Regions from separate parts of the Paenibacillus nitricinens genome, predicted to be linked through region 2. Evidence: predicted binding sites of a transcription regulator. Region 2 holds the regulator's gene; the other holds the start of a gene.
What was found. The regulator Rex, encoded in region 2, represses fermentation and respiration genes when NADH is low (regulators of the CRP and FNR family bind a similar motif). The targets are predictions, from matches to a motif close to TTGTGAAATATTTCACAA.
Positions count from the first base shown of each region.

Region 1: adhE (bifunctional acetaldehyde-CoA/alcohol dehydrogenase) is a predicted target of Rex. The motif match lies at 4,315-4,332, and genes of this name have one in related genera.

Region 1 covers NZ_CP183948.1:4,830,500-4,835,742, forward strand. Annotated here, with positions in the region: gene pflB (formate C-acetyltransferase) at 1-1,366, opposite strand, end outside; gene adhE (bifunctional acetaldehyde-CoA/alcohol dehydrogenase) at 1,619-4,240, opposite strand; gene ACN6KS_RS21610 (ABC transporter substrate-binding protein) at 4,642-5,243, opposite strand, start outside.
Region 2 covers NZ_CP183948.1:4,554,033-4,559,275, reverse strand. Annotated here, with positions in the region: gene dinG (ATP-dependent DNA helicase DinG) at 1-336, shown strand, start outside; gene ACN6KS_RS20250 (redox-sensing transcriptional repressor Rex) at 468-1,121, shown strand; gene ACN6KS_RS20245 (amidohydrolase) at 1,108-2,409, shown strand; gene ACN6KS_RS20240 (cell wall elongation regulator TseB-like domain-containing protein) at 2,578-3,096, shown strand; gene ACN6KS_RS20235 (hypothetical protein) at 3,502-4,044, shown strand; gene ACN6KS_RS20230 (AAA family ATPase) at 4,037-5,243, shown strand, end outside.

The DNA of each region.
Region 1 (5,243 bases), 280 kb from region 2:
GTGCTCCGGATTTTTCGTCTTTACCACCATTAATAGCATACAGCAAAGCTTTTGCCAGGTTGGCACGAGCGCCGAAGAACTGCATTTGTTTACCGATACGCATTGGAGATACGCAGCAAGCAATAGCGTAATCTTCACCCCAGTACGGACGCATTAGATCGTCATTTTCATACTGAATTGCACTAGTTTCGATAGAAACCTTAGCACAATATTTTTTGAAGCCTTCAGGCAATTTTTCGGACCACAGAACAGTTAAGTTCGGTTCCGGAGCCGGACCCAAGTTGTACAGGGTGTTCAGGAAACGGAAGCTGTTCTTGGTAACACGAGTGGTTCCATTTTCAGCCATACCACCGATGGATTCAGTTACCCAAGTAGGGTCGCCGGAGAACAGATCGTTATAGTCAGGTGTACGCAAGAATTTCACGATACGCAGTTTCATTACAAAATGATCGACAATTTCTTGTACTTGTTCTTCAGTCAAAGTACCTTCTTCAATATCGCGTTCTGCATAGATATCTAGGAAGGAAGAAACACGTCCCAAGGACATTGCTGCACCATTTTGTTCTTTAACTGCTGCCAGGTATCCAAAGTATACCCATTGAGTAGCTTCTTTGAAATTCGTCGCTGGTTTGGAAATATCCATTCCATGCGCAGCTGCCATTTCTTTCAATTCGCCCAGTGCACGAATTTGCTCAGACAGCTCTTCACGCAAACGAATTACTTCTTCTGTCATGGAATCAACTTCAAGCTCAGCTAATTGTTGCTTTTTGTCTTTAATCAAGAAATCAATACCGTACAGAGCAATGCGGCGGTAGTCGCCGATAATGCGTCCGCGGCCGTAAGCATCAGGAAGACCTGTGATAACGCCGGATTTACGCACCGCTCTCATGTCTGGTGTATATGCATCAAATACGCCTTGGTTATGCGTTTTGCGAATGTTCGTAAACATGTCAACGATGTTTTGTGGAAGCTCGAAGCCATAAGCCTTCGTAGCATCGACCATCATCTTGATCCCGCCGAATGGCTGAATGGAACGTCTGAAAGGAGCGTCAGTCTGCACGCCTACAATTTGTTCCTTATCCTTGTCAATGTAGCCTGGAGCATGTGAAGTAATTGTGGAGACAGTATCTAGGGAAACATCCCATACGCCGCCTCTTTCTCTTTCTTCCTTGCTCAGTTGGGAAATAATCTTCCACAGTTCAGTTGTGTTACTAGTAGGACCTACGAGGAACTCTTCGTTACCTTCATAAGGCTTAATGTTACTAGCGATAAAGTTGTTAACGTCAACTTTCTTAGCCCATTTACCTTTTGTAAAACTTCTCCAACCGGATTTCACTTCATTTACTTCTTTTTCAATCACCGACATGCTAAATCCCTCCATCTATATTTATTATATTTGTAGAGATCGCGGGCTTGAAGGTTGATCCCGTGTCTCGTGATCCCCAAAAGATGTGGTTGTTCCAAATTTCACAATCAACATTTCATATGTGGGACCGTTGTTTATATAAACATTCTAGTTTATTTTCTATAAAAACACTGTGACAAATATCACCTTTCGAGTGATATTTGTCACCTTTATCTAAGTCCACAACTATCCTATTCTCTATTTAACCATTTATTAATTATCAAATCTTCCGTAGAACGCATTACGGTATACATCAGCAAGCTCAGATACCAGTGGCAGCTTAGGATTGGCAGTTGTACATTGATCTTCAAACGCACGGTCAGCCAAGTAATCTACGCGGGATTCGAAGTCCTTAGGATCAAAGCCCAGTTGCTGGAACGATTCTTCGATGCCCAATTTTTTATTCATATCGCGAATAGCATTGATCAGGCTAGTTACACCTTCTTCAGTTGTGCGGGCTGGCAATCCCAGAATACGGGCAATTTCAGCATAACGCTCATCAGCTACGAAGTGCGAATATTTAGGGAACGAAGCGAACTTCGTAGGTTTTTTAGCATTGTAGCGGATAACGTGTGGCATAAGGATCGCGTTAGTCCGACCATGAGCAGTGTGGTACTGTCCGCCCCATTTATGCGCCAAACTGTGGTTAATACCCAAGAATGCATTGGCAAAGGCCATACCAGCAAGTGTGGATGCGTTATGCATTTTTTCACGTGCTACTCTGTCACCTTCCAGCGCCGATTTTTCAAGGTATTGGAATACCAGTTGGATGGCTTTAATAGCTAGACCATCAGTATAGTCACTCGCCATAACAGATACATAAGCTTCGATAGCATGTGTTAATACGTCCATACCTGTATCAGCAACTGCAGTTTTTGGCAAGCTGTATACGAACTCAGGATCAATGATAGCTACATCTGGAGTTAACTCGTAGTCAGCCAATGGATATTTAGTGTGCTGTTCAGTTGTTTTATCGGTAATAACTGCGAAAGATGTTACTTCCGAACCTGTACCCGAAGTAGTTGGAATCGCTACAAACTTAGCTTTGTTACCAAGTTTAGGGAATTTGTATACCCGTTTACGGATATCCATGAATTTTTGTTTCAGACCATTAAAGTCTGCATCTGGATGTTCATAGAATAACCACATTCCTTTTGCAGCATCCATTGGGGAACCGCCGCCAAGTGCGATGATGCAGTCCGGTTGGAATCTGTTCATCATTGCAGTACCTTTTTCAACTGTAGTTGTCGATGGATCTGGTTCAACTTCAGAGAACACTTCGATAGCTACAGGAGTTTGCCGTTGACGCAGGTAATGTTCAACTCTTTCAACATATCCAAGCTTAACCATCATTGGGTCAGTGATAATTGCGACACGTGTGATATCAGGCATTTTGGTCAGGTACTGAGTAGCGCCTTTTTCGAAATAGATCTTGTCAGGTACTTTAAACCATTGCATATTCACGGTACGACGATTCACCCTTTTCACGTTGATCAAATTGATTGCTGTAACGTTTTGCGACACGGAGTTACGACCATAAGATCCGCAGCCCAGAGTCAATGAAGGGATATTAGTGTTATAGATATCGCCGATCGCACCATGTGTGGAAGGCGAGTTAACGAGAATACGTCCTGTTTGCAGACGGTTAGAGAACTTCATGATTACTTCTTCATTGTTGGAGTGGATAGCCGAGCTGTGGCCCATACCGCCAAATTCAACAATTTGAGCTGCGCGTTCGATACCTTGATCTGCATTCTTAACTTTGTAGCAAGCAAGAACCGGGCTTAATTTTTCAGCGGACAGTGGATATTTAGTGCCTACTCCTTCAAGTTCTGCTACCAGAATCTTTGTGCCGGCAGGGACTTGAATGCCACACATTTCAGCAATTTTCACTGCGGATTGACCTACGATTGCTGGGTTAACCGCACATTTATCTACGTTCATTGCTCCACTAGTCAGTTTGGCAGCTTCTTCTTTATTCACAAAGTAGCAGCCATTAGCAATCATTTTTTTCTTCACTTGATCGAAGATTGGTTCTTCGATAATAACAGCTTGCTCGGAAGCACAGATCATACCATTATCAAATGTCTTAGAAAGAATGATGTCCGTTACGGCTTGATCAATATCCGCGCTCTTTTCAATGAAAGCAGGTACGTTACCAGGGCCTACGCCAAGTGCTGGTTTACCACAGCTGTAAGCTGCTTTTACCATTGCAGAACCACCAGTTGCCAAGATAAGAGCAACGTCTGGGTTGTTCATCAATGCGTTTGTCTTGTCCATTGTTGGCATTTCAATCCATTGGATACAGTTCTCAGGAGCGCCAGCTTTCACGGCAGCATCATGAAGAATTTTGGCTGCGGCTGCACTACACTCTTGCGCAGAAGGGTGGAAACCGAATATAATAGGGTTCCGTGTCTTAATCGAAATCAACGCTTTAAACATCGTGGTGGATGTAGGGTTGGTTACCGGTGTGATACCCATAACAATTCCGACGGGTTCAGCAATTTTTTGGAAGCTATCATAAGCGTTGTCTTCAATAACGCCTACTGTTTTATCGTATTTAATTCCGTGCCAGATATATTCAGTTGAGAAGATGTTCTTCGTAATTTTGTCTTCGTATACGCCGCGTCCAGTTTCTTCTACGGCCAATTTTGCGAGGTACATATGTTTGTCGAGTCCAGCCAACGCCATTGCATGAACGATTGTGTCAACTTGCTCTTGGTCTAGCGCCATGAACGCCTCATGCGCTTTTTTTGCTTTATCCACTAAATTCTGAATATACTCTTCAGCGGTAACTTGTTTAACTTGGGCGGCGACTTCGTTCTTAACTGCCATCTCCCTCGTCCTCCTGTCAATTTTTAGTTGTTTTTCTCTACACATTTATCTTATCACATGATTTCTACCTTGTATAGTGAAATCTTTCACAAAGTATAAAGTTTTTTTGATTTGTTTTCAAAGCGCTTTCATTCGATCATATTATAGTCTTTTTACCATATTTTATGTTATAAAACCCTTTAAATCTTAGATTTATACTTTAATAAGCAAAATTTTAGCTCCTTTTTATTCCATATATCTAAAATCAGTACTCAAAAATGAATTCTCTTCATCACAGTCCCTTACGATTTTCCTTCACCGAAATAATTTCCAATTGATTATCACTATTTCTGAAGATTTATAAATTTATAAATCTTCAGAACAAAAAAACCGACCCCAAAGGGGCCGGTTTTTGCATTAGACTATTCCGCTTTAATCGTATCAAAGAATTTCTCTTGCACTGTTTTAGCTGCTGCTTCTAGCTGGCTCTTGGAATCCGTTCCTTTTTTGGAGAACAGCTCTTGAATAACATTGGACATAGTTGCGTAATAGTCCTGTGTGTTGTATTGAGCTTCAGGTTTACCATCCAAAAGTCCCATAATATCAGGGCTATATTGGTATACATTTGTGTACTTGTCATAAACCGCTTTGGTCTTCTTACCAAACTCAGAATCTGCTGAGTAATAATCTAAGAGTGGCGGGATAAAGTATTTGCCATCAGCTGTACGTTGTTGAAGAACTGCATCCAGGGCTTCCAAACCTTTATCAGAGAAGTAATCAAATGTGATATAACGGAATGCCATTTCTTGCTCATCTGGTGTTGCATTCGGATTAATAACGAGGTAATCACCACCAAGTACCCCGGTGTGCTTACCGCCTTTTTCCATAGCAGGCATTGGATATGTGAGCACATCCTCAGGTTTCAGTCCGCCTTGATTCAGTGCTTGCTCGATTACGCCATCGGATCCAGCCATTACCATAGCTGTACGACTTTGTTGGAATGCGCCTACAGCATCGCCCCAGC
Region 2 (5,243 bases):
GCATTAACATGCTTGGCCATCGTGAGGCTCCCGTTTCAACCGCCAAACCATCCCCTAGCGGAAGCGAAGTCTGAGTTATTACAAGCCCAGAAAAAGAATCCGTTCATGAAGTTGTCTGTTCCTCAGGCGGTTATTCGCTTTAAGCAAGGATTTGGAAGGCTGGTGCGGACAGCGCAAGATCGGGGTATTGTTATTGTGTATGACACTAGGGTGATCGAATCTCACTATGGGAAATATTTCCTCTATTCGTTGCCTGGCCCAAAAATGGAGCATATGCTTACGGATCAAATGGTTCCTCGTATAGCGGAGTGGTTGGAAGACGGAGGCGTTTCTTAAAAAGAACGTCATCGATCATATTAATCACTCTACAATGAAGGGCGGTATAAGAATACCGCTCTTCATTGAGACGAGGTACACGAATTAGTATAAGGTTAGTAAAGAATATTACTTACATTAGGAGGTAAATTATGAAATCGGAAAAAATATCAGAAGCCGTTGTTCGCAGACTTCCTGTGTACTTACGTTTCCTAAATGATCTACAGAAACGTGAAATATTAACCGTTTCCTCTCAAGAGCTAGGACAGAAACTTGATTTGAATCCCGCTCAAATTCGCAAAGATTTAGCTTATTTTGGAGATTTCGGCAGAAAAGGTATCGGGTATGACGTAACTTATCTTATTGAGAAAATCCGTCATATTCTGAAGCTGGATCAACAACTGAATGTGGCTTTAGTGGGTGCCGGTAACCTTGGACATGCATTATCTAATTATAATGCTTATTTGAAAGATACTATGAAGATTACCGCTATATTTGATTCCTATGCGCCTAAGGTAGGGCGGAAAATCAACTCACTTACCGTTCAACCGATGGAGGAGCTTGGTCAGACGGTTCGTGAGCAAGGTATTCGAATTGGGATAATTACAGTACCTGATTCAGAAGCGCAGAATGTAGCGGATATTCTCATTGAGTCTGGCATTGAGGCGATTTTAAATTTTGCACCAGTGATTCTAAAAACACCATCGAATATCCGGGTTCATGCTGCTGATTTTACAACAGATTTGCAAAGCCTTGCTTATTATTTGAAGGATGGAAAGGAAGAAAGCAGAAATGAAGAGCAATAAAACGATTATCAAGGGCGGGCGTTTTCTTACTCCGGGAACGGATGAGCCGGTTCTTAGTGGATATATGACTATTGAAGATGATTTGATCACTTACATAGGAAAAGAAGAGCCTTTAATAGAAGACGATGTGCAAGTTGTTGATGGCAGTCGTCTGTTGTTTATGCCAGGTCTGGTAAACACGCATGGCCATGCCGCAATGTCATTGCTTCGTGGTTATGGAGATGACTTAGCGCTTCAGGTGTGGCTTCAGGAGAAGATGTGGCCGATGGAAGAGAAGTTCACCGGAGAAGATGTATACTGGGGAACCTCCTTGTCTGTACTTGAAATGCTGAAAGGTGGCACTACAACCTTCCTGGATATGTATGATCATATGGACCGAGTAGCGGAGGTCGTCGAATTATCAGGTATTCGTTCCGTACTAATGAGAGGCGTAATCGGTCTATGTCCAGAAGAAGTACAAAATCAGAAGCTTGCGGAAGCGGTTTCTTTTGCGCGTAACTGGCATGGTAAGGCTGAAGGTAGAATTACGACAATGATCTCGCCACATGCCCCATATACATGCCCACCAGACTTCTTTGTTAAGTTTGTGCAGGCGGCTCATGATTTGAATTTACCGATGCATACCCATATGTCCGAAACGAAACGCGAAGTGGAGCAGAATGTGGTGGATTACGGACTGCGGCCAGTAGCGCATTTAGAGAAGCTTGGAATGTTCACACGTCCGTCTATAATCGCTCATGGTGTTCATTTGAATGATGAAGAGATCGAGATACTGGCTCGTCATGATGTAGGTGTATCCCATAACCCTGGAAGCAATCTTAAGCTGGCTAGTGGAGTTGCTCGAGTTACGGATCTTCTAAAGGCCGGAGTGAAGGTGTCACTGGGTACAGATGGAGCGGCAAGTAATAATAATTTGGATATGTTTGAAGAAATGCGTCTTGCAGCACTCATCCATAAAGGTGTAAGTGGTGATCCTACGGCTGTTCCGGCTCCGGAAGCTCTACGTATGGCTACGGAGTATGGCGCGAAGTCTATCTTTTTAAATGATGTGGGTAGACTCGCTGTAGGTATGAAAGCTGACTTTATTGCTATTGATATAGACCAGCCGCATTTGCTCCCACACACAGATCTGTTGTCTCACGCTGTTTATTCTGCCAGTGCCAAGGATGTTGAGCATGTATGGGTGAATGGTAAACAGGTTGTTAAACATGGACAATGTGTAACGCTAGATGAGGAAGCCATCCGTCGTAAGGCGCAAGAAGCCTTTGATGGACTGCTAAAACGATAGTCTAAATCATAACAAATAACTGAAAGGCTGTGACTTTCTGCAATTGCAAAGTTACAGCCTTTTGTGTTTCTGATCATTAGATCATTGAACGAGATATGAAACTTTGGATAAACACACGGGTGTGTTATATAATCAAAAAAGATATATTACTAGAAAGGGAGCTGTACCTTGAAGAAAAGGAAAAAATGGATCCTCCTGGGGTCAGTTCTGATTCTGCTCCTTCTGTTCGGACTCATCCAGTTCTATGCTTATATTATGAAAGATCAATGGAACGAGCGAGATATCGCTAAGGATGTCGCCAAAACCAGCGCGGGTCTAACAGAGGTAACTAAAGCACAGAAATCCGTGTGGGATGAAAATGCAGTCTACTGGGTCTTAACAGGGAAGAATGAATCCGGGACCGAGTTGATGGTTTGGGTACGCTTTACTGTAGATGGGAAGTTTGCCGAAGGCGCTGACGCAGTATTCGCCGAGGAACTAAGTAAAGGGACCTCTGAAGAAAAAATGCGTAGTCTTATAAAAGCCGATCTCCCGGATATTAGCATTGAACGGTTGTTACCGGGGGTGTATAACGGAGAGTATGCTTGGCAGCTTTTTTATAAACAAAGCGGTCGGTATTATTATCAATTTTATCGGTTCTCAGATGGGGCTCGAATGGGTGAAGGATACAGTTTACCTAGCCGCTAAGTTAAACAAAATTACTTTAGGAGAAACAAGCGGACTATTTATGGTTCGCTTGTTTTTATATAACATATTAGATTGATACACTAAAAGTATACGTTATGTGATATACTATAAGAGTAGTTTTTATATATTGTCGTCAAAGCCGCATACGAAAATAGGCCTGTTAATTAGAGATAAAGGCCTGTTTTTGTCGAAATAAATCAATATTTTTAATGAAATGGAAATATTTAAAAAATAAAATTTTAAATATATTCACACTTTTTATCATTTTCGTATATACACCTGTGATATACTACTGTTTGTAATTAGAAGAGTAATAGTAGAACGTTAGGCTCTGATGAGCATTAACGGCTGTGATTTTGGATCATCCTGTTTATCGTTTTGTCATCTTTGAGAGGAGGACGTTTCTTGAAATTACGTCTTGTACCTGTACTGATAACGTCTCTACTGTCCGCTACGCTATTATTCGGAGGATTCTTTTTATATCGTCAGTTTGCTTTACAGGAACCACTCCAAAAGATAGTATCAGGCTATGAAGGAGTGAATACTTCACATATTAGTATTAACCGTGATGAGGTCACTTTGAAACTTGAATTACAGCCGGGCACGAATTTACGTGATCTGGTATCGTATGTTTCCAAAGAAGGAAAATCAGTGATTGAGGGTCGTAAACTTAAACTGGATGTGGAGCAAAACTCCAGTGAATTATTGGATAATTACTGGGATAAAGCGTTGTTCTCTGTAGCTGAAGCGATGGAGAGCCGTAAATATACTCTTATACCTGCTGAACTTGATAGATTGAAAGAGCAGAATACCGACTATAAAGATGTGATAGCAACAACTGAAATCGACGACACAAACGTGTATGTAAGCTTGAGTAACGGGAAAGAAAGCAAATTTATAATTTTACCACGCAAACCTGCGACCTTGGGGGTATGGAATAATGCCTAAATACCTTAAAGAAATTTTAATCGGATTTATTCCTGTACTGTTTATTTTCATGGCTTTTTTAGGTATTAATATATTCCCTATAGTTATAGCAGCTGGGATGCTTACTGCACTACTTATCATTGCTCATTTACGTGGCGGGCTTACGGTGAACGCCGGTGCTGGAAAGAAACGCAAGAAGGAAGGACCTTCAAAACTCACTTTTGAAGAAATTGGTGGGCAAGACAATGCAAAGCAGGAGCTCCGTGAAGCACTCGATTTCTTGATCCGGCATGAGGAAATCAGTAAATTTGGGATTCGTCCTTTGAAAGGGATTCTGCTTACAGGCCCTCCAGGAACAGGTAAGACCCTTATGGCTAGAGCGGCAGCCCATTATACAAACTCAGTATTCGTAGCTGCATCAGGCAGTGAATTTGTGGAAATGTATGTGGGTGTCGGTGCTGGCCGTATTCGTGATTTGTTTAAGGATGCACGTACCCGTGCCGCTAAAGAGAACAAGCAAAGCGCTATTATTTTCATAGACGAAATTGATGTAATTGGCGGTAAGCGTGAAGGTGGGCAGCAGCGTGAATATGATCAGACCTTAAATCAGCTGCTGACTGAAATGGATGGTATTTATAATAATGAGACACCGCGTATTCTGTTGGTAGCTGCAACGAACCGCAAAGAGATGCTGGATTCGGCATTGCTACGTCCTGGACGGTTTGATCGTCATATTCAAGTGGACATGCCTGACAAGAAGGGCCGCAAATCGATTCTGGAATTGCATGCTAAGAATAAACCTCTTCATGAAGAAGTGAGTCTCGATAAAATCGCAGAAGAAGCCTATGGCTTTTCCGGTGCTCAGCTTGAAAGTGTCATGAATGAGGCTGCGATTTATATGATGCGTGAGGACTTGACGAAAGTTGAGCAGCGGCATCTGTCGATGGCAATTGACAAGGTAATGATGGGTGAAAAAACGGATCGAGAAACCAATCACGAAGAGAAAAAGCGGGTCGCCATTCATGAATTGGGACATGCCATTATGGCAGAGCTCCTACGTCCCGGAAGCGTCAGTCAGGTTACATTGACTCCACGTGGGCAAGCCCTTGGTTATGTTCGGCATAATCCTCAGCAAGAGCAGTATTTGTACACCAAAGATTATTTGGAAGATCAGATTATGATTGCACTTGGTGGAGCGGCGGCTGAAGAGATGTATTATG